2 regions of the Pseudoalteromonas sp. DY56-GL22 genome follow, and region 1 is predicted to be linked to the other one. Evidence: predicted binding sites of a transcription regulator. Region 1 holds the regulator's gene; the other holds the start of a gene.
The links. Region 1 encodes NrdR, which represses ribonucleotide reductase genes. Its sites were predicted from a motif close to AAACACNANATNTNGTGTTT; they were not measured.

Region 1 (15,893 bases):
GCCAATGAGCAGGGGGAACTAACAACACTTGGTCGCAATGGTTCAGATTACTCAGCAGCTATTGCGGCAGCATGCCTAGAAGCTGATGTATGCCAGATCTGGACTGATGTTGACGGTGTTTACAATGCTGACCCGCGTTATATCAAAAAAGCATCTAAGGTTGATTCGTTATCTTATAAAGAAGCAATGGAGCTGTCTTACTTTGGTGCGAAAGTATTACACCCGAAAACGATTTTACCTTGTGCTAAAGCAGGCGTGCCGTGCGAGATCAAAAATACTCATAACCCACGTGCAGAAGGTTCAGTGATTAGTAACGACAGTGTGTCGAACGAGCCTGTTAAAGCGCTATCAAGTTTACAAAACCTCGCTATGTTAACGGTGTCTGGCCCAGGTATGAAAGGCAAAGTGGGTATGGCATCAAAAGTATTTAATGCATTGGCGCATGACAATGTGTCAATTGTACTAATCACACAATCTTCGTGTGAATTTAGTATCAGTTTCTGTGTGCATGAGAGCGACCTATCACTTGCTCTAGAAGCATTACAAACTGCTTTCGAATTAGAATCACAAGCCGGTTTAATCGAACCAGTTCAAGTACAGCGTAACCTTGCGATTGTAACCCTAGTTGGTGATAACATGCGTGCGCACAAAGGCTTAGCAGCTAAGTTCTTTGCTTCATTAGCTCAAGCGCAGGTTAACATTGTTGCTATTGCACAAGACTCGACTGAGAGTGCTATTTCAGCGGTTATCGATGGTGAACTATGCAACGACGCAGTGAAAGTGTGCCATGAGAACTTCTTTACTCACATTCCTTCAATCGATGTGTTTTTACTTGGCTGTGGCTTAGTAGGTCAAGAACTTATCCAGCAGTTAAAGCGTCAACAAGCATGGCTTGAAAAACGTAATATTAAACTGAACTTGTACGGTGTTGCTAATTCAAGGCAGCTTTATCTAGATAGCGAAGGCATTGCTTTTGATGGTTGGCAAGACAAATTAGCCGTGTCAGAGCAGGCATTTGATTTAAATTTGGTCGAGCAATTTGTTAAACAAAACCATTTAATTAACCCTGTGATCGTAGATTGTAGCTCAGCCGATAAGCTTGCTGGGCAATATGTTGATTTCTTGAATGCCGGTTTCCACGTTGTTGCGGCAAACAAAAAGGCCAATACTAGCTCGTATGCTTACTACCAAGATTTAGTTGCAGCGACACAGAAGAATAATCGTAAGTTTTTATACGAAACAAACGTAGGTGCAGGCTTACCAGTACTTGATAACCTGAAATCACTCTTTGGTGCCGGTGATGAACTTATTAAGTTCAGCGGTATCTTGTCGGGTTCATTATCGTATATGTTTGGTGCGCTACAAGATGGTTTATCACTTAGCGAAGCCACGTTAAAAGCAAAAGAAAGTGGTTTTACAGAACCAGATCCGCGTGATGATTTATCAGGCACTGATGTTGCTCGAAAACTACTGATCATTGCTCGTGAATCGGGTCTTGAGTTAGAACTAAGCGATATCGAAGTTGAATCTGTTTTACCAAAAGGGTTTGCAGAAGGTGATTCTGTAGCAGATTTCATGGCAAAACTACCATCACTTGATGCACAGTTTAACGACCGTATACAAAGTGCTGCAAGCGAAGGTAAAGTACTTCGTTATGTGGGTACTATTGAAAACGGTCAATGTAAAGTAGGCATTGAAGCCGTAGATAGTAACCATGCTCTTTATGATATCCGTGACGGTGAAAATGCACTGGCCATCTTAAGTCAATATTATCAACCTCGTCCGTTTGTTATCCGTGGTTATGGCGCAGGTGCTGAAGTAACGGCTGCAGGTGTATTTGCCGACATTTTAAAAACGTTAACACGTTAGGAGCTGGTCATGATCCGTGTATATGCACCCGCTTCAATCGGGAATTTTGCTGTAGGCTTTGATGCGTTAGGTGCTGCGCTAGCACCAATCGATGGCACCTTATTAGGCGATGTTGTAGAGGTGAGTGCCGCTGAGCAAGATACTTTTGTCTGCTCTGGCGACTATGCCCATAAACTGCCTGCTAATGCTGAAGAAAACTTGGCTTATCAATGCTTAATTCATTTTAAAGAACACGTTGCACCGACTATGCCAGCGGTAAAACTTGAGCTTAAAAAGAACCTACCAATTGGTTCAGGTTTAGGTTCGAGTGCCTGTTCTGTGGTGGCTGCGTTTGCAGCCCTTGATAAGTTCGCTGAAACCAACTTATCTCAAGAGCAACTTATCGAGTTGATGGCTGATTTTGAAGCCATTGTTAGTGGCGGTCGTCATTACGATAACATCACACCCTGTTATTTAGGTGGCTTGCAATTAACTGGTGAACTCATTCCCAACAAGTCAATTTCGTTACCTGTTGATAATCAATGGTATTACGTAGCGGCTTTTCCGGGATTTTCACTGAATACCGCAAAAGCGCGTTCGGTCTTGCCAACGCAATTATCAATGCACGACAGTGTTGAGTTCGCACAGCGACTTTCTGCATTTAGCAGCTTATTGCTTACAGGTCGCTTTGACGCAGCGCTTTCCATTATGAGTGATGAAATCGCTGAGCCACATCGCGCACCGCTCATTCAAGGCTTTGCCGAAGCAAAGAGTGCCTTGCCAGAGCTTGGTGCAGAGATTGTCAGCATTTCTGGTGCGGGCCCAACATTATTTACCGTGTGTAAGAGCCTGGAAGCTGCTAAGCAGTGTGCGGCTTGGCTGAATGATAATTACATCAATGAGCAGGGCTTCTGCCACATCTGCCAACTTGATCAGCTTGGCACACGACAGCTTTAAAGAATTTAAGGAATAAACATGCAATTACATAATTTAAAAGATGAAACACAACAGGTGTCGTTTGTTGAAGCGGTAAAAACGGGTTTAGGGCGTAATCAAGGTGTATTCTTCCCTAATAGCCTTACACCAATTCAAGACATTGATAAGTTACTTGATTTAGACTTTGTGAGCCGTAGCAGTAAGATTTTATCGCACCTGATTGGTGACGAGCTTCCTGCCGATACCGTTGCACAGATGGTGCAAAATGCGTTTAACTTTGATGTGAAGTTAGTTGAAGTAGAAAAAGATATTTATTGCCTTGAATTATTTCATGGCCCAACGCTTGCGTTTAAAGACTTTGGTGGCCGTTTTATGGCTGAGTGTCTTGCGCAATTTAATCAGGGTGAAAAAGTCACGATTTTAACGGCTACATCAGGCGATACAGGGGCTGCAGTTGCCCATGCATTTTATAATAAGCCAAATATCGATGTCGTGATCTTATACCCGAAAGGTAAAATTTCATTAGCGCAGCAAAAGCTATTCACAACGTTAGGCAACAACATTCACTGCTATGCGGTTGATGGTAGCTTTGATGATTGTCAAAGCATGGTAAAACAGGCGTTTTTAGATGATGAAGTGAAACAAAAGCTTGGTCTGAATTCAGCAAATTCAATTAATATCAGCCGTTTAGTTGCACAGGTTTGCTATTACTTTGAAGCGATTGCTCAATTACCAAAAGAGCAGCGTAGTAAAGCGCATATCTCAGTTCCAAGTGGTAACTTTGGTAATGTGTGTGCCGCGATGATCGGTGCTGTGCTTGGTATGCCAGTAGCGAAATTAAGCGCTACAACTAACCAAAACGACACGGTGCCACGTTTCTTACAAAATAAAGAGTGGGCACCGAATGATACGCTTGAGTCACTATCGAACGCGATGGATGTAAGTAAACCGAATAACTGGCCGCGTGTTCAGTTTATGTTGGATAACGAATGGTTTAGTTATAATGACTTTTATTCAAGCTGTGTTGGTGAAGAAGAAACAAAAGAAGTGATGAAAAAAATTCATCAAACCGGTTACATCGCAGAGCCTCATACTGCAATTGCTTATCAGGGCTTGAAAGAAAATCTAGCTGATGGCAGTGCAGGTATCTTTTTAGCGACTGCACACCCAGCTAAATTCAAAGACAGCGTAGAGCAAATTTTAGACATCGAATTGCCTATGCCGAAACCACTAGCAGATGCATTAGCAAAACAGTGTTTAGCTGAAGATATTAAGTTTGATTATCAATTGCTTCGCACTGAGCTGTTTAATAAATTAGCTTAGTGCTTAATAAAGGTATAAAGAGCGGCTAAGCCGCTCTTTTTAATGCAGTCTTTTAATGAAGCCTTTAATGAAGTAACGAATGACTATGTCGGTTTAAAACCCGCATGATAAGAATGACCCCGGCCGAAATACACAGCAAAATACTGATCATCGAGACGAGTTCACTGTGCGTCCATTGCATCAAGGTGAATGCCGAAATAAAAATGATAAAGGGTTTAAATTCATAGTAATAGCGACGTTTTTTTTGTTTAACACGCTGGCTTGAATGATCGGTTCTTCTGGCTTCTGAACGCATCCGCCAAATATTAGCACCTAATAAAAATAAGATTACACCGATGAGAGTTGGCACATAATTATTTGCCAATGCGATACAGCTTATGCCAAGAAAAAAATATCCGTAGGGGACTAATTCGTATATTGGTTTAGCTAACATGTACTTATACCATCCTTGATATTGACTAGTCCTATAAGCTTAGTTTGTCCCTATAAAAACGCAATTTAATCGGGCGGTTTTTCGTTGAAATAACATTTTAAATATCTATGAAATATTTTAAATCTATAAATTTTTATTATGTATCAATAAAAAAATATCATTATTAAAACACTGTGAAATAAATTCAATCCCTGTTTAAATATGTTCATCTTTACAAGATAGGCAAAAGTGCGTTTTAAGCGTACAATACAGCCTTCAAAAAACACCATACACGTTGCCTTAGGAGACCCCATGTTAGAACGTAGCATGAATATTTCGGATTTCGATCCAGAGTTATTTGCAGCCATCACTAAAGAGACGGCTCGTCAAGAAGAGCATATCGAACTGATCGCGTCTGAAAACTATTGTAGCCCACGCGTACTTGAAGCGCAGGGTTCTCAGCTTACCAACAAATACGCTGAAGGTTATCCAGGCAAACGTTACTATGGCGGTTGTGAGCATGTTGATGTTGTTGAGCAATTAGCAATTGACCGTGCAAACGAATTATTCGGCACAGATTACGCTAACGTTCAACCGCATGCGGGCTCACAAGCAAACGCAGCTGTTTTCCAAGCACTTCTTCAGCCGCACGATACAGTACTAGGTATGAGCTTAGCTCATGGCGGTCACTTAACTCACGGTTCACACGTTAACTTTTCTGGTAAAACGTACAATGCAATTCAATACGGCCTAAACGACGAAACAGGCGAAATTGATTATGCTCAAGTTGAAGCTCTTGCATTAGAGCACAAGCCAAAAATGATCATCGCTGGCTTCTCTGCATACTCAGGCGTTGTTGACTGGGCTAAATTCCGTGAAATCGCTGATAAAGTTGGCGCATACTTATTCGTAGATATGGCTCACGTTGCTGGTCTTATCGCAGCGGGTGTATACCCAAGTCCAATCCCTCACGCACACGTTGTTACAACAACAACTCACAAAACATTAGCGGGTCCTCGTGGCGGTCTAATCGTTTCTGCATGTGGTGATGAAGAGATCTACAAAAAACTAAACAGCGCTGTATTCCCTGGCGGTCAAGGTGGTCCTTTATGCCACATCATCGCTGCTAAAGCGGTTGCTTTCAAAGAAGCTTTACAACCAGAATTCAAAGCGTACCAAGCACAAGTTGTTAAGAACGCTCAAGCTATGGTTGAAGTACTGCAAGAGCGTGGCTACAAAGTTGTTTCTGGTAAAACAGACAACCACTTATTCCTTCTAGACCTAATCGATAAAGATATCACAGGTAAAGATGCTGACGCTGCTCTGGGTAACGCTAACATCACTGTAAATAAAAACTCAGTACCAAACGACCCACGTTCACCGTTTGTAACGTCTGGTCTTCGTATTGGTTCTCCGGCTATTACTCGCCGTGGTTTCAAAGAAGCTGAGTCAAAAGAGCTTGCTGGCTGGATCTGTGACGTACTAGACAACATCAACGATGAGTCTGTTCAAGCAGAAGTAAAAGAGAAAGTTAAAGCTATCTGTAAAAAATTACCAGTTTACGCTTAATTACTGGTTAAACCGTAATTAAGATAACAATAGCGTTGTTTTTTGCTATCATAAAGGCCGCTTACTAAGCGGCCTTTTTGTTTTTTATAAACGGAACTAGAACCCTATGCATTGCCCTTTTTGCACCGCAAAAGATACTAAAGTAATTGATTCTCGACTTGTTGGCGGTGGTCACCAAGTGAGACGTCGACGTGAATGTAACGAATGCCATGAGCGCTTTACCACCTTTGAAGGCGCTGAACTTGTGATGCCAAGAGTCATCAAGCAAGACGGTAGCCGCGAACCATTTAACGAAGACAAGTTACTGAATGGCTTGCATCGCGCTTTAGAGAAACGCCCAGTGAGCACTGAGCAGGTCGACGAAGTCGTTAACATCATTAAATCTCAACTTCGTGCTACCGGTGAGCGTGAAATCTCTAGCCATTTAATTGGCGAATGCATCATGGAGTCGCTGAAAAAACTCGACAAAGTAGCCTATGTGCGCTTTGCATCGGTTTATCGTTCATTTGAAGACATTCGCGAGTTTGGAGAAGAAATCGCTCGTTTAGGTGATTAATCATGTCGTTTACAGAACTTGATACTGTTTACATGGCGCGTGCCATTGAGCTTGCTAAACACGGCCGTTTTACTACCACGCCAAACCCGAATGTTGGCTGTGTACTGGTTAAAGATGACGAAATAGTCGGCGAAGGGTTTCATCAAATCGCAGGGCAGGGCCATGCTGAAGTGAATGCGTTGGCTGTAGCTGGCGATAAAGCAAAGGGCGCCACTGCCTATGTCACTTTAGAGCCTTGTAGTCATTATGGACGCACTCCGCCTTGTGCCGAAGGTTTAAAAGCTGCGGGTGTAAGCAAGGTGATTGCTGCTATGGTTGACCCAAACCCTGCGGTAAGTGGTCGCGGCCTGCAGATATTAGCTGACGCTGGTATTAGTGTGGCATCTGGCTTACTTGAGCAACAAGCGCGCGACTTAAACAAAGGCTTTTTAAAGCGTATGGAAACTGGGTTGCCATATGTAACCTGTAAAATGGCGTGTAGTTTAGATGGTAAAACTGCGCTAAATAACGGTCAAAGTAAATGGATAACAGGCCCTCAAGCGCGCCAAGATGTGCAAGCATTTCGTGCGCAAAGCTGCGCTATCTTAACCGGTGCAGACACCGTTATTACTGATAATGCAAAACTTAATGTCCGTGTTGATGAGTTGCCATTTCCCATGCCAACCTCGTTGCCTTTGCGCCAACCAACCCGAATCATTATTGACTCACAAAACAGGTTAACGCCTGAGCTTGCGTTATTCAGCATCGAGAGCCCGGTAATAATTTTTACCACTTCGCTTGATAATCACACCAAGTGGCCTCACTTTGTTAAACACGAAGTGGTGCCAGCAGTTAACAATAAAGTTGATTTATCGGCGGTTTTAAAGCGTCTTGCTGAACTGCAATTTAATCATATTTGGCTCGAAGCGGGGGCAACCCTTGCTGGGGTGTTTGCCGAGCAAGATTTAATTGACGAATATATTGTTTATATTGCCCCTAAGTTAGTAGGTGATATGGGCAAAAGCTTACTAAACTTTGCAGAAGTCACCATGATGAGTGATATCACTGAGCTGACCTTTACTGACACAGTGATGATTGGCGACGATATTCGCTTAACAGCGACAAAAGCAAAGCAAGCCTCAAAAATTGAAAATAAAGAGTAGCACTATGTTTACTGGAATTATTGAAGCAACAGGTAAAATTGTTGAACTAACACAAAAGCAAGGCGATCTAGCTATTCGTATTCAAAGCGCTAATTTGGATATGGAAGACGTCAAGCTCGGTGACAGTATTGCCACCAATGGTGTGTGTTTAACGGTTGTCGCTAAACATAGCGATGGTTTTAGTGCTGACTTATCAAACGAAACAATTAGCTTAACTGGGTTTGCACATTATAAAAAAGGGCAAACAGTTAACCTCGAAAAAGCTATGCAACCGGTTTCTCGCCTAGGTGGGCACTTAGTGTCAGGCCATGTTGATGGTATTGCTACTGTCGAAAGTATTAGTCCTAATGCTCGTGCAACTGAGTATTGGTTAAGTACTGACAATGATTTAATGAAGTACATTCCGTACAAAGGCTCGGTGTGTATTGATGGCATTAGCCTAACCGTCAACGAGGTTGAGCAAAATCGCTTTAAGCTAACGATTGTTCCACATACTGCTGAGCAAACAACGATTGCAGAATTTCAGGTGGGTACTCAGGTGAACTTAGAAGTTGACCAGATTGCTCGCTATTTAGAGCGCCTAATTAAAGGGGCTGAACAACCTTCCCGTTCAGACATATCAATGAGCTTGCTCGCACAAGCTGGCTTTATTAAATAAGCAAAGATACGTCACTATTAATCATACTCTCATGGGCACATTATGAATTTACACAGCGCGCAAGAAATTATCGATGACATTAAAGCCGGTAAAATGGTTATTTTAATGGACGATGAAGACCGAGAAAATGAAGGCGATTTAATTATCGCGGCAGAACATATCAGTGCTGATGCCATCAACTTTATGGCAACACACGGCCGTGGTTTAATTTGTTTAACAATGACACAAGAGCGTTGTCAGCAGTTAGAATTACCACTGATGGTTAAAAATAACGGTGCAGCTTTTTCAACTAACTTCACTATGTCGATTGAAGCGGCGAAAGGCGTAACTACAGGTATTTCAGCAGCCGACCGCGCACGTACTGTACAAGCCGCAATCGCTAAAGGTGCCGTACCGAGCGATATCGTACAGCCAGGGCATATTTTCCCAATTATGGCGCAGCCTGGTGGCGTGTTAACACGTGCTGGTCATACTGAAGCGGGTTGTGATTTAGCACGTTTAGCAGGTCTTGAACCTTCATCTGTGATTGTTGAAATTCTAAATGCAGATGGCACTATGGCCCGTCGCCCAGATCTTGAAGTATTTGCTAAAGAGCATGACTTAAAGATTGGCACTATTGCAGATTTAATTGAATACCGAAACCTAAACGAAACCACCATTGAGCGTGTTGCTAAATGTAAACTACCAACGGATCATGGTGAGTTTGATTTAGTGACCTACAAAGACACAATTGATGGTCAGCTTCACTATGTTTTACAAAAAGGTGAAGTATCGAAAGATGAGCCAACGTTAGTACGAGTTCACTTACAAAGCACCTTTAACGATATTCTATTATCAGATAGAAGTGCTGATCGTAGCTGGGGCTTATCAGATGCTATGGCTTATATCGCTGAGCATAACGGCGTGCTGGTTATTTTAGGTAAACAAGAGTCAACAGAAGATCTAGAAGCAACCGTTAAAGCCTTTGCCGCTGAAGATGCGGGCGAAAATGTCAGTCATCGTAAATTCCAAGGTACCTCGCGTACTGTGGGTGTTGGTTCGCAAATTTTGGCTGATTTAGGTATTGAAAAGATGCGCTTAATGAGCCGTCCTAAGAAGTACCACGCGCTATCTGGTTTCCACTTAGAAGTGGTTGACTATGTTGAGCCTCGCTCTTAATTTGGGAAAATAGATTTACTAGGCTACTTTTATATTTTTGTGGTATTATGCGCCGTAATTTTTGCGCAATCGCAACCGCTTAAACTTATTTTTTAGGGTTATTAAATGAAAATTATTGAAGGTAACAAATACGCACCGGGCAAAAAATTTGCCATTGTCATTTCTCGCTTTAATGACTTTATTGGTAGCAGCCTATTAGCAGGTGCTGTTGATGAGCTTAAGCGCACAGGTGGTGTTTCTGAAGACGACATTACTGTTGTTTACGTACCAGGTGCCGTTGAATTACCTTTAGCAGCGAAACGCGTTGCAGCAAAGAAAGAACACGATGCAATCATCGCTCTAGGTGTCGTGATCAGAGGTGGTACGCCACACTTTGATTTAGTCGCTGGCGAATCAAACAAAGGTCTTGCACAAGTATCTCTTGAGTACGATATCCCGGTTGCATTTGGCGTATTAACCACTGAAAGCATTGAGCAAGCAATTGAGCGCGCAGGTACCAAAATGGGTAATAAAGGCGGCGAAGCTGCTTTAGGTGCGCTTGAAATGGTTAATGTGTTAGACAAAATTTAAGTTTAAGGAATCTCTGTGAAACCAGCAGCAAGACGTAAAGCACGTATCTTAGCACTTCAAGCCGTATACTCTTGGCAGTTAAGCGGCAACCCAATTGCTGATATTGAACAGCAAATGTTAATTGAAAATGATGTGACTAAGATCGACGTCGAATATTTCAAAGACCTAGCACGCGGTGTTGTTGTTAACTGTAAGCAATTAGATGAAATCGTTGCACCACATTTAGCACGCCCAGCTGATGAGTTAGACATGGTCGAAAAAGCAATTTTACGTCTGTCTGGCTATGAGCTGAAATTCCGTGAAGACGTACCTTACAAAGTGGCAATCAATGAAGGCATTGAGCTTGCTAAGATGTTTGGTGCTGAAGACAGCCATAAATTTGTCAACGGTGTACTTGATAAAGCAGTGAAAGAACTGCGTAAGTAAGTAACCCCGTAAAGGAGAGCCGGCTTGGGCCGGCTTTTTTGTGTATGAAGGAATTTGAATTAATCAATCGTTATTTTAAGGGCCGTGGCATTATTCGCCGTGATGTGAACCTAGGTATTGGTGACGATTGTGCCTTAGTAACTGTGCCTGAAAACTGTCAATTGGCGGTAACAACAGATACTTTAGTTGCGGGCGTACACTTTTTTGATGACATCTCTGCCCGTGCTCTTGGGCATCGAGCTTTAGCTGTTAACTTAAGTGATCTTGCGGCAATGGGCGCTGAACCTACGTGGATTTCGGTAGGCCTAACTTTGCCTGAAGCAAATATAGAGTGGCTTGAAGAGTTCACTGAAGGCATGCATGAAATTGCAGAGTACTTCAATGTGCAAATCATTGGTGGTGATACCACTCAAGGTCCTTTAACTATTACGATTTGTGCTAAAGGCATCGTGCCTGAAGGCAAAGCACTGCGCCGTAGCGGTGCTAAAGTGGGCGATTGGATTTATGTAACAGGTCCATTAGGAGATGCTGGTGTAGCCATTGAAGCCCGTAAACAAGGCCTCGATATCGCCCCTGAACACTTAAGCTATTTAAATAATCGTTTTGATTATCCGACGCCACGTGTAGCAGCGGGGCAAGTTTTGCGAGGCGCAGCCTCTTCAGCAATTGATATCTCCGATGGCTTATTAGCTGATTTAGGCCATATTTTAGCGCTATCGCAAGTTAGTGCGGTGATCAATGTTGATAAAGTGCCTGTTTCTGATGCATTAAATTCGTCGATTCCACGTGCTGAGCAATTTGACTATATCTTAAATTACGGTGACGACTATGAGTTGCTGTTTACTGTGCCAGAAAGCAATAAAAGCATGGTTGATATGAAACTGCGCCAATATGGTGTAGAAGCAAGCTGTGTAGGTCAAATTAAAAGTGGCGAAGGTGAGATTGAGCTATTGCTTGACGGCGAAAAGTTTAACTACCAAGGAAAAGGCTTTCAGCACTTTACAAAGGAGCCGGTTTGAGCAGTAACCGTTTATTCAATTTAAAACGCCCACACCAATTTTTTGGTCTGGGTTTTGGCTTAGGCCTTGCCCCTAAAGCGCCAGGCACCTTTGGTACCTTTGCTGCCTTGCCATTTATTTTCACCACAATGTATTTTCCGCTTTGGTTACAAATTGTATTTGCTGTCGTGATCAGCGTGTTTGGTATTTGGGCATGTGGTAAAACAGCAGATGACTTAGGGGTGCATGATCATCCAGCCATTGTTTGGGATGAAGTTGCTGGTTATTATATCACCATGATTGGTGCTGCACTGAGTTGGCAGTCACTGTTGGTTGGTTTTTTATTGTTCCGCTTTTTTGATATCGCTAAACCAGGTCCTATCAGAATTTTAGATAGACGTTTACACGGGGGCTTGGGCATCATGGCTGATGATATTTTAGCAGGTATTTTTTCATTAATTTGTGTTCAAGCCTTGTTTAAAGCAGGCTATTTGCCTTTTTAAACGATGAGTTAAGTGTTACTTGGTGGCAAGTATATGATGCGATTTCTAGTTGTCTGTTTGTTGATGCTTTGCTGCATGCCTGCGTTTGCATCTATTACTGACTATGTCGTCAAACAGTGGAACATCCAAAATGGCTTGCCATCGCAATCATTAAAAAGTATTGCTCAAGATGAGCAAGGCTATATGTGGCTGGGTACTCAGTTTGGCTTAAGCCGCTTTGATGGTAATACGTTCACTAACTTCAATACGCAAAACAGCGACTTCCTGCCAAGTAATGGTATCAATAAATTACTAGTCGATAGCACAGGGTTACTTTGGGTTGGTACCAAGAATGGTTTAGTAACACTTGATCCTAAAACCATGATGTCGCAAACCTTTAACGTTAAAGGTCCGGTGCGCGATATTCTCGAAGATTCCAAAGGCAGTATTTGGATTGCAGCGAATGGCCTTTATTATGTTGCTCGAAATCAAGTCACACTCAATCAAAACTCCGCGTTAATTGTACCGGTCTCGAATGCCACTGCTATTACGCAAATTGTTGGTTCGGTGAGTCAAATGGCATTGTCGCCAGAAGGCATTTGGCTGGTTAATGAGCGTCACTTATTGCGTTTAACTAATACCTCTTCTGATTTTGCGAAATTACGATTAGAGCTGACTGCCAAGGTTTCACTACCTGAACGATTAGCGCAAACCATTATTCATGACATGGCGTGGCTTGAAGGTAACTTGTATCTTGCCTCAGAGCTTGGTGCCTACTTTCTTGATTTAGATGACGAGCTGCGTCCATTCCCACTGCCAAATGCCAGTAACTCTGCCGTTTATAAGTTTATGAGCGACTCCGATGGCGCGCTATGGATCTCTACTTATGGACGCTTATTATTTCGTAATAATTCAGGAGATTGGCAATGGGTTGAACCTAGCCAGCTCGATCAAAGCATTTGGTTTGCCGATATTTTCCGTGACAATCAAAATAACATTTGGCTGGCAAGCTTCAGTGAAGGCTTATGGCTTGCTCACGAAGGGCGTATTGAACGTCACTCAGCTATCTCAAATATGACCGAAGCGGTGATGGCGATTAGCCAAGCACCTGATGGCAAATTATGGGTGGCTAACCGTAGCGGTGTTGGCTACTTCGACTACAACAAGAATTTTGTAAATCAAATTCCGAGTAATCAGTTTGGTCGAGCAGCAGTGCACGACTTACAATTTGATGGTGATCGTTTGTACATCGCAACAGGCCGCGGTGTGTTTTATTACGAAAACCAAAACCTGTATACGGTGCCTGGGCGAGCGCTGCGCGATAACCCAGTATTTGCAATTAGCCGTTCTAGCAAAGGTGGATTTTGGCTCGGTACTGGCCGCGGTATGTACCGCTTAAGTTATGGTGGTTTAACACCTTTTGCATACAATGCCTTCTTAAGCAGCAAATTTATTACTTATGTTCATGATGAGCAGAATTTTGGCTTAATAGGTACCAGTAAAGGGGCTTATTACTTTACCGACCGCGGGATTGAAAAAATTGGCGACCAAACTAGTTTAGAAAGTGCTTACGTCACCAGTATTTTGAATATCGAAGGAGTGGGAATATTAATTGGTTCACTTAACGATGGCTTATTTTATCGCAGTACCAAAGGGCAGTGGCGTCAGTTAGATGCCACCGATGGTCTACCGTATGGCTCTATTTTCAGTCTAGTTTACGACAAGCAATTAAAACGTATTTGGGTCAGTACTATGAAAGGCGTATACCGTATGCCTGTAGAGCAGTTTGGTACTGATATCGAAAGTTTAAAAGTAGAACAAGTGATCTCATCGTTTGACCGTCAACTTGATGGTAAAGCCAGTCAATGTTGTGCTGGCCTTGGCCATGATGCTGTAGCAGACACAGGCAACTCTATTTGGTACCCAAGTCTGCAAGGTGTGGTAGAAATACCAAAGAGCGTTGAGCTGTTTGGTGTACAAGCACTTAAGCCTCGCATTGAAAGCTTGATCACGCCGCTTCGTCATTTAAGTACTGCAACTTTAGGTAATAAGCCTGAGCTACAAATTGATGAACGCGATGTAACGTTAAAATATACCGCGATTGATTATTATGCCCCTTCAAGTATCGAGTTCCGTTACCGTTTAAGTGGCTTAGACAGTGACTGGCGTTATGCCAATACTCGTCGTGAGGCAATCTATACCAACTTACCGCCGGGGTCGTTTTTGTTCCAACTTGAAGCAAAGCGTCGTGGTGAAGATTGGCAAAAAGCACGTCGTACCGAGTACAGCTTTGTAGTGCCGCGTCGTTTTGATGAGACTATTTATTTTAGACTCTTGATCACCAGCAGCTTTATTTTACTGTTCTACCTCGTGTTTTGGGTATTTAGAGCTCAAGAGAAACGTAAGCAATTAGCCCTTGAAAGCTTAGTAACAGAACGTACCGTAGAGCTTCGAGAAGCTAACGATAAGCTTAACCAAGTGAACTCACAGCTTAAGCTAGTTAGTCACTCAGATGAGCTTACAGGCTTACGTAGCCGTCGCTTCTTGTTTGATCAGCTCCCTAAAGATATCGAACACTTCCAGCGTAACTCACAGTCATTGCAAGCGCAGGGTAAGTCGCTAGTGCTATTAATAATAAACTTTGATAACTTCAGCCGCATTAATGATGCGTATGGCCCACTTGCAGGCGATAGCTGTTTACAGCAAATGGCGACTTTGTTGAATAGCCGTACTCAAGGTTCTGACTATGTTGCGCGTTGGAGTGGTGACGAGTTTTTACTCTTACTACGTGATTTCAAACGCACAGCAATAGACAATTATGTGGCCGATTTATGTGAAGCAATTGCAGCAAACCCATTTAGATTACCGAATGGGCAGTCGACCACTATCACTGCGTCGATTGGTTGGTCTTTTTATCCGTTACCTTTACTGGGTGGCCAAGTTATTGGTTGGGAAACCTCAGTTAACCTTGCCGATATCGCACTGCATCAAGTTAAAAAGCGCGGTGGCGATGGTGTAGCAAACATTACCTTTGATGAGCAATTAGATGCCTTTGAGTTCGAGCAAAGCAACAATGTTGATCAGCAACTCAGCGCACTGCAAGCCAATGGTTTAGCCGATATTAAAATTTGGATGCGTTAAATATAGTGTTGTTGACATGATGTTTCGGGGGGTGTTAATTTTTTGGTGATTAAGTTTTTTATAAAAAGGGAAGGATATGAAAAAAATAATTGTAATGTTCATTAGCATATTGGGTTTTTATTCATCAAACGGTGTAGCTGATATTCAATCGGAGGCTTTTTTTTGCAAACAATGTACTAGTAAAGAGGTTGCTAGGACAATTGCCAAAAATGAGTACATTAACCCTAAGAAATGTTATCCAGAAGATCCTAATCGCCCAATGAGCATTGATAATATGATATGTGGCTCTGTTCAGAAAAATGTAGTTTTAGTAAATCCTGTCACAAAAACAGTTTATAGCTTTTTATTAGGGCATAGCAAAGTTGCTCCAACATTTTCTGCTCAAGCATTAGATAGGACACTAACTCAGGATCAAATTGAAGGCTATCAAGCTGTTGTTGATTATAATGAAGCTCTTAGTTATGCGATAAGTAATATTCAGAATTATGAGGCGAATAATATTCAAAATACAATGGTTTTTAATTCAGTGCCAATGACTTCATCATCAGATACTTGCCCTGATAATACAGCTCTATCGATGTTAGTTGATCCAAATAAAATGAATCATCTTAAAGAGTTAATGAATTTATCTCTAATGTTCAACTTAGAAGGTGCTCCGACCGGAGAGGTAGTAA
Region 2 (15,893 bases), on a different contig from region 1:
TCTATGCCACGGCTTGGAACAATTGTTTCCCAGTGCTTACAAGATGGACATACCCAATAAATGGTATGACTGGTAAAGCCACAGTGTTGGCACTGAAAATCAGGTTTGGTTGCGATATAAGACGTTACTAGCTTATCAATTTGATCGAGTACATCTTTAATATCGTTGTTTTGTTTAGCTAGTAGCTGTAATAAGAAGCTAAAGCCACGAATAGTCGGATGACGCTTTAAACTATCCGTTAAAAATTTAATTGCTTGCTCTATGTGGCCTTGCTCAAGTAAGGCTTGGCAGTGTTTTATTTTTATTAATACGCCACCTTTATCGAGCAGTTCATTGAGTAATTCGTAAAACTGATGCGTTAAATTAAGCTTTTGATAGCTCAGTGCTAATTCTTCAATAAATACCGGCGCAAAAAACGTGAATTGGCTAATCAACTCACGCCAATAGTAAATTGCTTTTACATAATCTTCTTTGGTGAAAGCACTGTGACCAAGCTCATACAGTGGGCGAATGGCTTTGTGGTTTAAGCTAATGGCTTTACGCATAATTTGCGTATCGTTATCTTGTAAGGCTGCTTCACAGTAAAAATTGGCAATCGCTTTTACATGCTGAGGTTTAGTGAACAACTCACTGTGGGCCTCGTACATGTTAATGCCCTTTTCCCATTCACGGGTTTGTGAATAAAGATTAATAATAGGCTCTAACGCTTCTTTATAGCCTGCCTTAACAAGCCATACTAAATGCTCTTCTGCACCATCTAACAAGCCTGCCATAATGTAATCTTCAGCAAGTTCTAAGCGGCTGGTTGCAGCTTGTTGCTCATCAAGACTTGGATGTTTTAATAGCAGCTCATGAATTTTAATGGCGCGGTCAAGTTCGCCACGGCGGCGGAACATAGTTGCAAGCGTTGAATAGTGTTCAACAGAATCAGCGGCAACTTCGAGTAGATTAATAAGGTGCTCTAAGCCTTGGTCTTCTTCTCTGTCTAAGAGAAATTTAAGGCCTTTAGAATATTCAGAGGTAATTTGGCGATTAAGCTGATGAGCTTGGTTTTTAGCGCTGTTTTTACCCATTATCCAACCGTAACCGGCTGCAACGGGTAAAAGTAAAAACAGAAGCTCAATCATGATTAGGTGTCTTTATTAGCAACAAGCTTTTTATTGTTTTTTTCAGGCGCTAATTTTTTCTTTAAGCGATAATTTTGCCACTTTAACTGAGAAAACAGTGTAAAGCTTATAAAACAACCAATTGCGACACCTAAAATAAAGCAGATACTTATTACTACAGCTAAGGGCAAAGTATTACTGGCAATTAAATAATTGATTTGCACCAATTGTGGATTCTGTGAACCAAGTACAAACGCAATAAATAAACACAGCGCAATTAATACAATTTTTAATACCCTAAACAAGTAACTACTCCTGTATAAAACTAGGCAATACTCGCATTTACGCGGTCACGTAATTCTTTACCTGGTTTAAAATGTGGTACGTGCTTACCGTCTAACTCAACTGTTTCGCCAGTCTTTGGATTACGACCTGTGCGAGGAGAACGATAATGCAATGAGAAACTTCCAAAGCCACGGATCTCGATGCGATCTGAGCTAGATAATGAGCCGGCCATTTGTTCAAGAATTTCTTTAACGGCATTTTCAACATCTTTCACAGGGATGTGTGCGTGTTGCTCGGCAAGTTGTTCTATCAATTCTGACTTAGTCATAGCGTTTCCTTAAAGAGTGGTAAAGGAAGGGCAAAACTGCCCTTCCAATTTTAAAAGACTAGATATTAGTCTTTTTGAGCATTTTTGAATGCTGCAGCCATAGCGTTTTCGAACGCTGGCTCTTCTTTCTTAAGCTTCTCTAGTACTTCTTTCTCTTCTGCTTCGAAAAGAGCTTTAACAGATAAGCTTAAAGTGCGGTTCTTACGATCAACACCAACGTATTTCGCTTCGATTTCGTCGCCTGCAGAAACTACAGTAGTAGCATCTTCAACACGCTCTTGAGCGATATCAGCTACACGGATGTAACCTTCAACGCCTTCGATTAGCTCAACAGTTGCGCCTTTCGCATCAACTTCAGTCACTTTACCTTTAACAATAGCACCTTTTTTGTTTGCGTCCAGGTAGTTATTGAATGGGTCAGCTTCGATTTGTTTAACGCCTAGAGAGATACGCTCACGCTCTGGGTCAACTTGTAATACGATAGCAGTGATTTCGTCGCCTTTCTTGAATTCACGTACAGCTTCTTCGCCTGGCGTGTTCCAAGAAATGTCTGAAAGGTGAACAAGACCGTCAATACCGCCTTCAAGACCGATGAAGATACCGAAGTCAGTGATTGATTTGATCTTACCAGTAACTTGGTCGCCTTTGTTTTGTAGACGAGCAAATTCTTGCCATGGGTTAGCAATACATTGCTTAAGACCAAGAGAAATACGACGACGCTCTTCGTCGATTTCAAGAACCATAACTTCAACAGTGTCACCTAGTGAAACAACTTTTGAAGGGTGGATGTTCTTGTTAGTCCAATCCATTTCAGAAACGTGTACTAGACCTTCTACGCCTTCTTCGATTTCAACGAAACAACCGTAGTCTGTAAGGTTAGTTACACGACCAGAAAGCTTAGAACCTTCTGGGTAACGACCAGCGATAGCTGCCCATGGATCTTCGCCAAGCTGTTTAAGGCCTAGAGATACACGAGTCTTTTCTTTGTCGAATTTAAGAACTTTAACTGCGATTTCGTCGCCAACATTAACGATTTCTGAAGGGTGCTTAACACGCTTCCACGCCATGTCTGTGATGTGTAGTAGACCGTCAACACCACCAAGGTCAACGAACGCACCGTAGTCAGTAAGGTTCTTAACGATACCTTTAACTTCTTGACCTTCAACAAGGTTAGCAAGAAGTTCTTCACGCTCTTGTGAGTTCTCTGATTCGATAACTGCACGGCGAGAAACAACAACGTTGTTACGTTTTTGGTCAAGCTTGATTACTTTGAACTCAAGCTCTTTACCTTCAAGGTGAGTTGTGTCACGTACTGGACGAACATCAACAAGTGAACCAGGTAGGAAGGCACGGATTGAATCAACTTCAACAGTGAAACCGCCTTTAACTTTACCGTTGATAACACCAGTAACAGTCTCTTGCTCTTCACATGCTTTTTCTAAGCGGATCCACGCTTCGTGACGCTTCGCTTTCTCACGAGAAAGGATAGTTTCACCGAAACCGTCTTCGATTGCGTCTAAAGCAACATCTACTTCGTCGCCTACAGCAACTTCTAGTTCACCAGCAGCATTTTTGAATTGCTCAGCAGGGATTGCACTTTCAGATTTAAGACCAGCATCAACAAGTACGATGTTGTTCTCGATTGAGATAACAGTACCTTTAACGATAGAGCCTTGCTCTGCTTCAAAACCCTTAAGGCTTTCTTCAAATAACTGCGCAAAATTTTCTGACATTATACGTCTCTAAATAATTAAATAACCAATTAGCAACCATGCTGCATGGGGTTGTTAAAATAGCACTGGCTTCCTGCCGGCACCTTAATAAATTACTTTTAAGCTTTTGGAAGCTTTCCTGCAAGTACGGCTTCGTCGAGTAAAGTTACAACTTTATCAAACACTTGCATTGCATTAAGCTCGCTAGTATCGAGCTCAATGGCGTCTTCTGCAGGAACAAGCGGCGCAACTTCACGCGTCATATCACGGTGATCGCGAGCTTTTATGTCCTCAAGTAGACCACTTAGTGTAACATCAAGACCGCGTTCGTTCAACTCAGCAAAGCGACGACGAGCGCGCTCTTCAGCTGATGCGGTTAAATAAATCTTCAATGGTGCATCTGGGAACACAACTGTGCCCATGTCACGACCATCGGCAATTAAGCCGCTCTCAGTACGAAACGCACGTTGACGACGTAATAATGCTTCTCTCACCCGTGGTAATGCAGCAATTTTTGATGCCGCAGCACCCACTTCTTCGTTACGAATTGTGGTTGTGACGTCTTCGCCTTCCAAGACAATTTTAGAAGTATGCGTTTGGCTATCGACCAAAAACTGTACATCTAAGTTTGCAGCTAGCGGAACTAGCGCATCTTCATTATCTAGTTCAATTTGATGATGAAGCGCTGCAAGTGACAGCACACGGTAAATCGCTCCACTGTCTAATACATCCCAACCTAATTTCTCGGCTAACAAGCGACAAACAGTTCCTTTACCTGAACCACTTGGGCCATCGATGGTGATTACGGGCATTGATAACGCCTGCATTTATAACCTCCTGCAATGCACACCAAAATAAAACCGCGATATTATACGCCAGTTCTAGAAATAGATCCGCATTTAGAATGTAACTTTTTATATTTTCTTCTGTTTTATTGACTTGAGACAGACTCTAGTACTTTGAAAAACGTTGGAAAAGTTTTGTATGTACACTTAGGATCGTTAATGGTTATCGGCTTTCCGCCAACGGCAACCATTGCAAAACACATGGCAATACGATGATCGTTATAGGTATCAATCGCTACATCGTTAAAAGTGTCTGGTGGTGTAATTTCGATGAAATCTTCACCTTCAACCACTTCTGCACCAACTTTACGAAGCTCAGTCGCCATGGCATATAAACGATCTGTTTCTTTTACACGCCAGTTATAGATATTACGAATTGCTGTTTTACCTTTTGCAAAAAGCGCAACAGTGGCGAGTGTCATTGCCGCATCAGGGATTGCATTGGCATCAATATCGACCGCGTTCAGCTCGCCTTTACGAACCAGCAGCTTTTCATCGTACCAATCGATTTTAGCGCCTACTTGCTCCATCACTTTGGCAAAACCAATATCACCTTGAACAGATGCCGCACCTACCCCGTTAATTTCAATTTCACCACCAGCTATTGCAGCCGCCGCAACAAAATAAGAGGCGCTTGATGCATCACCTTCAACCATAATACGCTCAAGTGCTTGATACTGCTGACAGCCTTTAACGTAAAATGTTTCGTAATTGTCATGGCTTACAGTAACGCCAAAGCGCTTCATTACATCTAGAGTGATATCAATGTAAGGCTTTGATACCAGCGTGCCTTTAATGGTGATTTCTGTATCGCCATTAAATAATGGTGCAGCCATTAGTAACGCTGTTAAAAACTGGCTAGAGATGCTGCCATCAATTGCAACTTTACCACCGTTGATTTTACCGCCTTTTATGGCCAGTGGTGGATAATCTTTATGCTTAAGGTATTCAACATCACCACCGAGTGCTTGCAGTGCATCAACCAAATGACCGATTGGGCGCTCTTCCATACGAGGCTCGCCCACCAGCTGGTACTCGCCTTCTACAGCTGCTAAAACCGCTGTCAGTGGACGATAAGCCGTACCGGCATTACCTAAAAATAAAGGCTCGCTCGGATTTTTAAATTTACCTGCAACACCCTCTACGGTGGCCACTGTTTTATCTTCATTAAGCGATACATTTACACCTAAAAGATTTAATGCGCCTAGCATGTGACGAATATCATCACTATCTAATAGGTTTTCAACAACCGTTGTGCCCTCTGCTAAAGCAGCTAGTAACAAAATACGGTTTGATAAGCTTTTTGAGCCTGGCAGTGTCACACTACCATTTACCTTTGTAATCGGTTCAAGACGAAGCTGTTCCATAATTAGCTGTTCTCCTTGGCGAATTTTTCCATAAAATTAACCAAGGCTTGAACACCTTCAAGTGGCATCGCATTATAAATGCTTGCGCGCATACCACCGACAATACGGTGACCTTCAAGGGCTAATAAGCCTGCTTCTTTTGATTCACTTATGAATTTATCATTCAATGATTCATCATTTAACCAAAACGGAACGTTCATGCGCGAACGGCAATGCTTAGCAACTTTGTTGCTGTAAAAACCTGAGCTATCAATGTAGCTGTAAAGAAGTTCTGCTTTTGCGATGTTTTGTTCTTCCATCGCTTTAACGCCGCCGTTTGCTTCAAGCCATTCAAATACTTCAGCAGCTAAGTACCACGCAAATGTCGGTGGGGTGTTATACATGCTGCCTTGTTTTGCTTCTAATGCGTAATCAAGAATACCTGGCTTGGCAAGACCTTCACGCTCAAGAAGTGTTTTGCGAATAATAACAATCGATAAACCAGACGGGCCGATATTCTTTTGTGCGCCAGCGTAAATAAGATCAAACTGATTTACGTCAAACTCGCGCGATAAAATAGTCGATGACATATCAGCCACAATCGGTGCTGATGGGTGTGATGGTACGTCAAAAATTTCAATGCCATCGACGGTTTCATTCGGACAATAGTGAATGTAAGACGCATCAGCAGGTAATTCCCAGCTGCTTGCTGGTTTTATAGAGAACTGGCCATTTTGCTGCTCATCATCACGTACATTGATGCTTTCAACTGCAGTGAATTTTGCCGCTTCTGAAGTAGCCCCTTTAGACCACACACCGTTTTCACAGTACACGGCTGGCTTATCATCAAGGTGAAGATTCAGTGGCACAGCACTGAATTGACCACGGCCACCGCCGTGCATAAATAACACTTCAAACTCATCGCTAATATTCATTAAACGACGCAGGCTTGCTTCACATTTAGTGGTAAGCGCTAAAAAGTCGCTGCTGCGATGGCTAATTTCCATCACAGAGACACCTAAACCTTGCCAATCTATAAATTCTTTTTGTGCTTTTTGCATAACTGCCGGCGGTAGCATTGCCGGTCCTGCACAAAAATTATACTTAGTCATTACTTTGCCTCATTCCAGTAATTATAGTGCGGATAAAAAAAGCGGCCGAAGCCGCTTTTTAAATCAATGTTATTCTGAAGGTGGGTTATCACCCGTTTCTTCAGTATTGGTATCGACTACTTCAACGGCCTCGCCTTCGATGGCTTCTAGCTCATCAACTTCGATTTCTTCGATACGTTGTAAACCAACTACTTGCTCTTCGTCAATAGTTCGTATCAAAATAACGCCTTGAGTATTACGACCAACCGTAGAAACCTCGTTTACACGGGTACGTACTAAGGTACCGCGATTCGAGATAATCATGATTTCGTCGTTATCGTCAACTTGTACTGCACCAACCACAGCGCCATTACGTTCGCTTACTTTGATTGATACAACACCTTGTGTTGCACGGCTCTTCGATGGGTAGTCTTCAAGTGCTGTACGCTTACCGTAACCGTTTTCTGTCACAGTTAGGATTGCGCCATCTGACTTAGGTACGATTAACGACACAACGCGTTGGTCGTCAGCCATCTTAATACCACGAACACCTGTTGCTGTACGACCCATTGGACGTACACCTTTGAAGCGGATTTCTGGGTTACCGTTTTCGTCTAGAACTGGGTTACCGTTTTCATCAACAACTGCTGACTCTTCTGCTTCTTTAAAGCGAACAACTTTACCAGCATCAGTGAATAGCATGATTTCATTCGTGCCATCAGTGATATCAACACCAATTAGGCTATCGCCTTCATTTAGGTTAACTGCGATGATACCGCTCGCACGTTGACGGCTGTATGCTGTAAGTGGTGTTTTCTTAACTGTACCAAACGCAGTTGCCATGAAGATGTATTTATCTTCTTCGTACTCACGTACTGGTAAGATAGCAGTAATACGCTCATCAGCTTCAAGAGGTAATAAGTTAACAATTGGCTTACCACGCGCTGCACGGCTTGCTAATGGTAACTGATATACTTTCAACCAGTATAAGCGACCTGCTGTTGAGAAACATAAGATTGTATCGTGGGTGTTAGCAACTAATAGACGTTCGATGAAGTCTTCATCTTTCATCTTCGTTGCTGACTTACCTTTACCACCACGACGCTGTGCTTCGTAATCTGATAGTGGTTGATACTTAACGTAACCTTCGTGAGAAAGCGTTACAACAACGTCTTCTTCATTGATTAGGTCTTCAAGGCTAATATCGTGAGCTGCTGCACTGATTTCAGTGCGACGTTCGTCACCATATTGCTCTTTAATTTCTACTAGCTCATCGCGGATAACTTCCATTAGACGCTCTGGGCTTGAAAGAATATGTAAAAGCTCAGCAATTAGATCAAGAAGTGTTTGATACTCGTCTAAGATCTTCTCATGCTCAAGACCTGTCAGTTTATGTAAACGTAAGTCTAGAATTGCTTGTGCTTGTTGCTCAGATAAATAGTACTGACCATCACGGATACCTAAATCAGCCGCTAACCAATCAGGACGTGCAACGTTATCTTCACCTGCTTTTTCAAGCATTGCTTTAACAGTGCCTAGTTCCCAAGAACGTGCTGTTAGTGCCGCTTTTGCTTCTGCTGGTGTTGGTGACTTACGAATAAGTTCGATAATTGGGTCGATATTCGCAAGGGCAATCGCTAAACCTTCAAGCGTGTGAGCACGGTCACGGGCTTTACGTAAATCGAATACTGTACGACGTGTAACAACTTCACGGCGGTGTACGATAAACGCTTCAAGCATTTCTTTAAGGTTGAAACACTTAGGTTGGTTGTTATCAAGTGCAACCATGTTCATACCAAACACAGTTTGTAACTGAGTTTGTGCATATAGGTTGTTTAAGATTACTTCACCAACATCACCACGTTTGATTTCGATAACGATTCGCATACCGTCTTTATCTGATTCATCACGTAGTGCACTAATACCTTCAATCTTCTTATCTTTAACAAGCTCTGCGATCTTTTCGATTAGGCGTGCTTTGTTAACTTGATAAGGGATTTCGTGAACGATGATTGTTTCACGACCGGTTTTTTCGTCAACTTCGATTTCAGCGCGAGCGCGGATATATACTTTACCACGACCGGTTAAGTACGCTTGCTCAATGCCTTTTTTACCATTGATAATCGCCGCAGTCGGGAAATCCGGACCTGGGATATATTCAATAAGGTCAGCAATTGACATATCAGGGTTTTGAATAAGCGCTAAACAACCATTGATAACTTCTGTTAAGTTATGAGGTGGAATGTTCGTCGCCATACCAACCGCGATACCCGAAGAACCATTTACTAATAAGTTAGGTACTTTTGTAGGTAATACATCAGGAATTTGCTCAGTACCATCATAGTTCGGTACGTAATCAACCGTTTCTTTTTCTAAATCAGCTAATAATTCATGTGACATTTTCGCCATACGGACTTCCGTATAACGCATTGCTGCCGCAGAGTCACCGTCAACAGAACCAAAGTTACCTTGGCCGTCAACAAGCATGTAGCGTAATGAGAAAGGCTGCGCCATACGAACGATGGTGTCATATACCGCGCTGTCGCCATGTGGGTGGTACTTACCGATTACATCACCAACAACACGTGCTGATTTCTTGTAAGGTTTATTCCAATCATTATTGAGTTCGTTCATTGCGAATAAAACGCGGCGGTGAACTGGCTTTAAGCCGTCACGTACGTCTGGCAATGCACGTCCTACGATTACACTCATCGCGTAATCAAGGTAGGAATTTTTTAATTCATCTTCAATATTGACTGGCAGAATTTCATTGGCGAGATCAGTCATTTGATTTCACATTCCTTCAGTATTGACTCATTAAGAGGCAAACCGCCGTCTTAAGAGCTTTAGTTATTATTTCCAGACCATGCTATCACAATTTATTTAGATTTACAGGCGCTAAATCTTTGCGATTTATTAATTTCCCCCTATATAATGGCCTCAGATTAACGAGGAAGTTTTTTATGACCGAGCATCAAAATGTAGATAATGCAGAAATTGCAAAGTTTGAAGCCATCGCAGAACGTTGGTGGGACCGCGACGGAGAGTTCAAACCCCTTCATGAAATAAATCCTCTACGTTTGGATTTTGTCGCTGATAAAGTAGGCGGCTTATTTGATAAGGAAACCTTAGATGTTGGCTGTGGTGGCGGCATCTTAAGTGAAAGTATGGCGCGTATGGGCGCTAAAGTAACCGGTATCGATATGGGCCAAGAGCCACTTACCGTTGCTAAGTTACATAGTTTAGAAACAGGCGTACCTGTTGATTATATAAAAGTACCTGCAGAGCAATTCGCTGCTGAGCACCCTGCTCGCTTTGATGTAGTGACTTGTATGGAAATGCTTGAGCATGTTCCAGACCCTGCTTCTATTATTCGTGCTGTAGCAGACCTTGCTAAACCGGGCGCTGATGTGTTCTTTTCAACATTAAATAAAACACCAAAAGCCTACTTGTTTGCTATTGTCGGTGCTGAAAAGCTTTTAAAGATGGTGCCTGAAGGTACGCATGACCATAAAAAGTTTATCAAACCTGCGCAGCTTATTGCATGGGCAGAAGAAGCAGGATTAAAAGTACGCGCCAGTACCGGCCTTCACTATAACCCGTTTTCTAAGCAGTACAGCTTAAATGATGATGTAAGTGTTAATTACATCCTGCACTTTGAGAAACTAGTCTAATGAGTGGTGTGCAAGCACCCTCTATCGATTTTGATGCGTTTATCTTTGATTTAGATGGCACACTACTCGATACCGCGGATGACTTAGGTGGTGCATTAAACCGCGTGTTAGCAGACGCCAATGTGGCGCCTGTTGCTGAGCATGTTTATCGCCCTGCTGCGTCTAACGGTGCAAATGCATTATTAGAAGTAGGGTTTGGGGATAATTGGCCCGAACTTGAACAACTCGCCTTGCGCCAAAAGCTTCTTGACTATTACGCCGAGGATATTGCTGTGCACAGTAAATGCTTCAACGGCATCGAACAGCTTTTAATTGCACTTGAGCAAAACAATATTAAGTGGGGCATTATGACTAATAAGCCCGGCTTTTTAACTGAGCCCTTAGTGCAGGCTATTCCCTCCTTGCGTGATGCAAAAGCAGTTGTGAGTGGCGATACATTAGCTGTGTCAAAACCATCACCGGATCCACTATTACACACTGCTGAGATCTTAGATGTTGATCCGAGCCGTTGTTTATACATCGGTGATGCTGAACGTGATATTCAAGCTGCAAAAGCGGCCAATATGTACAGCGCAACAGCGTTATGGGGTTATATACCCAGTATAGACGCTGCACTTGGCTGGCAAGCGGATTTCAATTGGCAAACGCCGATTGATGGTTTAAACCATATATAGTGTTATTTGATAATTGAAACACCATATATTGTGATTTGATTTACTTTTGAGCATTCATTGATGATAAAAAAATCAGTCAAAATTTATTTTTCAAAACGGTAAATTTTCTGGATCTTTTGTTGATTTCTACAAATTTCGTCGTCTATGAATGTTCAAAGGTTAATGGTTACTAACACAATGCGCTTATCCAATAGTTATCCACAAATTGGGGCAATTCTATCCCTTGCAAAACAACTCAGACCACACTATCTTGTGATCTGCAATTTAAACAACACCAGATATTGTGGCTAAATGTTATTCAATTAGTTTATCTTGGTGTTGAATAATAATAATTACATTAAAGAATACCTTTGTCTTACAACTAAAATTTCCCAAGGAATACAGGCAAAACTATGAACCAACAGCTATCTGTAAGCAAACGTGACGGCCGTAAAGAGTCACTTGATCTAGATAAGATCCATCGCGTGATCGCTTGGGCCGCAGAAGGTCTAGAGAATGTGTCTGTCTCACAAGTTGAATTAAAATCACACATTCAATTTTATGACGGCATTCGTACCGATGACATTCATGAAACAATCATCAAAGCTGCAGCTGATCAGATCTCTAAAGATACGCCTGATTACCAATACCTCGCTGCTCGCTTAGCTGTATTCCATTTACGTAAAAAAGCATATGGTCAATTTGAGCCGCCGCGCTTATACGATCACATCACCAAATTAGTTGAAGACAAGCGTTATGATCAACACCTACTTGTTGATTATACCGAACAAGAAATTGATGACTTAGATGCTTACATCGATCACAACCGTGACTTAAACTTCAGCTACGCTGCTGTAAAGCAACTTGAAGGTAAGTATTTAGTTCAAAACCGTGTTACTGGTGAAATCTACGAAAGTGCACAGTTTTTATATATCTTAGTGGCTGCAAGCTTATTCTCTGATTATCCAAAAGAGACACGCCTTGATTACATCAAGCGTTTTTATGATGCAGTATCTACATTCAAAATTTCATTACCGACACCTATCATGGCAGGTGTACGTACCCCTACACGTCAGTTCAGCTCATGTGTACTTATTGAATGTGGTGATAGCCTAGATTCTATTAATGCAACATCGTCTGCGATAGTTAAATATGTTTCGCAACGTGCAGGTATTGGTATTAATGCCGGTCGCATCCGTGCCCTTGGTAGCCCTATTCGTAACGGCGAAGCGTACCACACAGGTTGTATTCCGTTTTATAAGCACTTCCAAACAGCGGTTAAGAGCTGTTCACAAGGTGGTGTTCGTGGCGGCGCAGCAACGCTGTTCTACCCACTTTGGCACTTAGAAGTTGAAAACCTACTTGTTCTTAAGAACAACCGTGGTGTTGATGATAACCGTGTACGTCACCTTGACTACGGTGTGCAGTTCAACAAATTAATGTATAGCCGTTTAATCAAAGACGATTACATCACATTATTTAGCCCATCAGATGTACCGGGTCTATACGATGCGTTCTTTGAAGATCAAGCGAAGTTTGATGAGCTATACATCAAATACGAGCAAGACGAGTCAATTCGTAAAAAACGTATTAAGGCGATTGAGTTATTCTCAATGTTTGCACAAGAGCGTGCCAGCACAGGTCGTATCTACTTACAAAACGTTGACCACTGTAATACGCACAGCCCATTCATCTCGACTGTGGCACCAATTCGTCAATCTAACTTATGTTTAGAAATTGCATTACCAACTAAGCCACTTAGCAATGTAATGGATGAAGAAGGTGAAATTGCACTTTGTACGCTGTCGGCGTTTAACTTAGGTGCAATTGAGTCACTTGACGAATTAGAAGAACTTGCTGAACTTGCAGTACGTGCCCTTGATAACTTACTTGATTTCCAAGACTACCCTGTTCCTGCGGCTAAAAACGCGACTATGGGTCGTCGTACGCTAGGTATTGGTGTTATTAACTACGCATACTACTTAGCGAAAAATGGTAAGCGTTACTCAGATGGCAGCGCAAATGCCCTAACTCACAAAACATTTGAAGCAATTCAGTATTACCTAATGAAAGCATCAAATGAGTTAGCGAAAGAACGTGGTGCGTGTCCTAAATTTAACGAGACAACGTATTCTCAAGGCATTATGCCAACAGATACTTACAAACGTGACCTAGATCAGTTCTGTGATGAGCCTCTTCACTTAGATTGGGATTCATTACGCGAAAGCATTAAAGAGCACGGTATGCGTAACTCAACGCTATCTGCCCTTATGCCTTCAGAGACATCATCGCAAATCTCTAACGCGACAAATGGTATCGAGCCACCACGTGGTCATATCAGCGTTAAAGCAAGTAAAGATGGTATCTTAAAGCAAGTAGTGCCAGATTATGAAAATCTGAAAGATAACTACGAGCTACTGTGGGATATTCCTTCAAACGATGGGTACCTACAACTTGTTGGTATTATGCAAAAGTTCGTTGACCAAACGATCTCTGCAAACACTAACTATGATCCATCTAAGTACGAAGGCGGTAAAGTACCTATGAAGGTGCTATTAAAAGACCTACTGACTGCGTATAAACTTGGTGTTAAAACCCTGTACTATCACAACACACGTGATGGTGCATCAGACTCTCAAGATGAGTTAACACCAGAGGTAGAAGATGACGGTTGTGCAGGCGGCGCTTGTAAAATCTAATTAAATTAATAACATAACAAAAGCGGGCTCATTAGCCCGCTTTGTCCTGACTGTTTTTTGAGAAATCACTATGTCATATACAACTTTTAGCCGAAATCATAATAACCAATTACAAGAACCGATGTTTTTCGGCCAAACGGTAAACGTGTCACGTTACGACCAACAAAAGTACCCTATCTTCGAAAAGCTAATTGAAAAGCAACTTTCGTTCTTTTGGCGTCCTGAAGAAGTTGATGTAAGTAAAGACCGTCTTGACTTCCAAGCGTTACCAGAGCACGAAAAGCACATCTTTTTAAGCAACTTAAAATATCAAACGCTACTTGATAGTGTGCAAGGTCGTTCACCTAACGTTGCGTTACTACCTATTGTGTCTATTCCTGAGCTAGAAACTTGGATTGAAACATGGGCGTTTAGTGAAACCATTCACAGCCGTTCATACACACACATTATCCGTAACGTTACGCAATCTCCTGAACTTATCTTTGACGATATCGTAAGCAACGAGAAAATCAGTGAGCGTGCTGATGCGGTAACTAAGTATTACGATGATTTAATAAACATGATTTCTGTTTACAACCTATATGGTGAAGGTAAACATGTGATCAATGGTGAAGAAGTTAAAGTCAGCTTATTTGACCTTAAAAAGCAACTTTACCTAGCAATGATGTCGGTTAACATCCTAGAAGCGATTCGTTTCTATGTAAGCTTTGCTTGTTCATTTGCTTTCGCTGAGCGTGAATTAATGGAAGGTAATGCAAAAATCATCAAGCTAATCGCCCGTGATGAAGCGTTACACCTATCTGGTACACAGCACATCTTGAACATTATGCAAGAAGGTAAAGACGACCCAGAAATGGCAATCGTTGCAGCACAATGTCGTGAAGAAGCGATCCAGATGTTTAAAGAGGCCGCTGAACAAGAAAAAGATTGGGCAGAATACCTGTTCAAAGATGGTTCTATGATTGGCCTTAACAAAGATATCTTATGCCAATACGTTGAATACATCACTAATGCACGTATGACTGCGGTAGGCCTACCTGCACAGTTCGAAAGTAAGAGTAACCCTATTCCGTGGATCAACTCTTGGTTAGTATCAGACAATGTTCAAGTTGCTCCACAAGAAGCTGAAATCAGCTCTTACCTTGTTGGTCAAATTGACTCTCAAGTTGATGCATCTGACTTTGGTGACTTCGACCTGTAATGAGCTCAAACAACACTGCAGAGGTTATCCTTGCAGGAACAGACAGCCAGAATCTTGAATTTGATTCTGGCTGTTCATCTCTCCTTGAATGCCTAGAACTAAATAAAATAGATGTCCCCTACCAATGCCGTGAAGGTTATTGTGGCGCATGCCGTGCAAAATTAGTCGAAGGTGATGTGAGCTACAATCAAGAACCGCTTGCGTTCGTTCGAACAGGCGAAGTATTGCTGTGTTGTAGTAAACCCAATGGGAAAGTAAAAATTGAACTTTAATGCCAAATAAGCTCACTGGTTTGGTAGAAATTTTCTTTATCTGACACACTCACCATTTGCTGATCAATCGTAACATCCCACTGTAAGTTTTTAGTTAGATGACCCGCTAATTCCTCAATGAAATTGTTATCAAACGCAATTAAATGACCATTATTGATAAGTTCTAACTGGTGTTCATTTTCTTTAAGCCAGTCGTTGTTTAAGGTTGTCACAACCCATAGTTCATCAACCCGCTTCGCGATTTTGTTGAGCTGCACAATATCTGGTTGGTCAACAGCAAGCCATGTTTGATAATGGTCATCAAGTGCTTTTATTGACACATCTGGTTCAGCATGACTGAACCTTGCATTCAATATGGCTGTTTCGTTGTGTGAAAATAAGCAATAACTTAAAAGCTTAAGTACAAAGTGTTGATAGCTTTCACGACGGTCACATGCAGTAGTAAACACCTCTTTATGATTACGATGCTCTCTTAAATCAGCAATTGTAAAATTTGCTTTGAATACCCTATTTTTATCAGACATAAGATTTGGCCATCTCAGTGTAACAGTCTAAGTATAGTGTATGGTGTTAAAATCGCGACTTAGGGTTAAGGTATAGGTAAAGTTATAGTATAACGTTATTGCAGTTAAAAAATTGCGGTGTTATATTATAACGCAACACTCAACAACAAACTTAGAA

Region 2: nrdA (class 1a ribonucleoside-diphosphate reductase subunit alpha) is a predicted target of NrdR. The motif match lies at 11,331-11,350, and genes of this name have one in related genera.

Annotation. Positions count from the first base shown of each region.
Region 1 is NZ_JANHZR010000007.1:234,980-250,872, forward strand. Features, by position in the region: gene thrA (bifunctional aspartate kinase/homoserine dehydrogenase I) at 1-1,869, shown strand, start outside; gene thrB (homoserine kinase) at 1,879-2,805, shown strand; gene thrC (threonine synthase) at 2,824-4,107, shown strand; gene NO991_RS16160 (hypothetical protein) at 4,172-4,540, opposite strand; gene glyA (serine hydroxymethyltransferase) at 4,832-6,088, shown strand; gene nrdR (transcriptional regulator NrdR) at 6,195-6,644, shown strand; gene ribD (bifunctional diaminohydroxyphosphoribosylaminopyrimidine deaminase/5-amino-6-(5-phosphoribosylamino)uracil reductase RibD) at 6,647-7,786, shown strand; gene NO991_RS16180 (riboflavin synthase) at 7,791-8,444, shown strand; gene ribBA (bifunctional 3,4-dihydroxy-2-butanone-4-phosphate synthase/GTP cyclohydrolase II) at 8,487-9,602, shown strand; gene ribE (6,7-dimethyl-8-ribityllumazine synthase) at 9,708-10,172, shown strand; gene nusB (transcription antitermination factor NusB) at 10,188-10,598, shown strand; gene thiL (thiamine-phosphate kinase) at 10,643-11,617, shown strand; gene NO991_RS16205 (phosphatidylglycerophosphatase A) at 11,614-12,099, shown strand; gene NO991_RS16210 (diguanylate cyclase domain-containing protein) at 12,133-15,219, shown strand; gene NO991_RS16215 (hypothetical protein) at 15,296-15,893, shown strand, end outside.
Region 2 is NZ_JANHZR010000002.1:373,533-389,425, reverse strand. Features, by position in the region: gene lapB (lipopolysaccharide assembly protein LapB) at 1-1,127, opposite strand, end outside; gene NO991_RS05655 (lipopolysaccharide assembly protein LapA domain-containing protein) at 1,130-1,411, opposite strand; gene ihfB (integration host factor subunit beta) at 1,432-1,719, opposite strand; gene rpsA (30S ribosomal protein S1) at 1,785-3,452, opposite strand; gene cmk ((d)CMP kinase) at 3,551-4,258, opposite strand; gene aroA (3-phosphoshikimate 1-carboxyvinyltransferase) at 4,363-5,643, opposite strand; gene serC (3-phosphoserine/phosphohydroxythreonine transaminase) at 5,646-6,734, opposite strand; gene gyrA (DNA topoisomerase (ATP-hydrolyzing) subunit A) at 6,804-9,500, opposite strand; gene ubiG (bifunctional 2-polyprenyl-6-hydroxyphenol methylase/3-demethylubiquinol 3-O-methyltransferase UbiG) at 9,677-10,387, shown strand; gene NO991_RS05615 (HAD family hydrolase) at 10,387-11,061, shown strand; gene nrdA (class 1a ribonucleoside-diphosphate reductase subunit alpha) at 11,454-13,739, shown strand; gene nrdB (class Ia ribonucleoside-diphosphate reductase subunit beta) at 13,810-14,940, shown strand; gene yfaE (class I ribonucleotide reductase maintenance protein YfaE) at 14,940-15,212, shown strand; gene NO991_RS05595 (YaeQ family protein) at 15,209-15,736, opposite strand.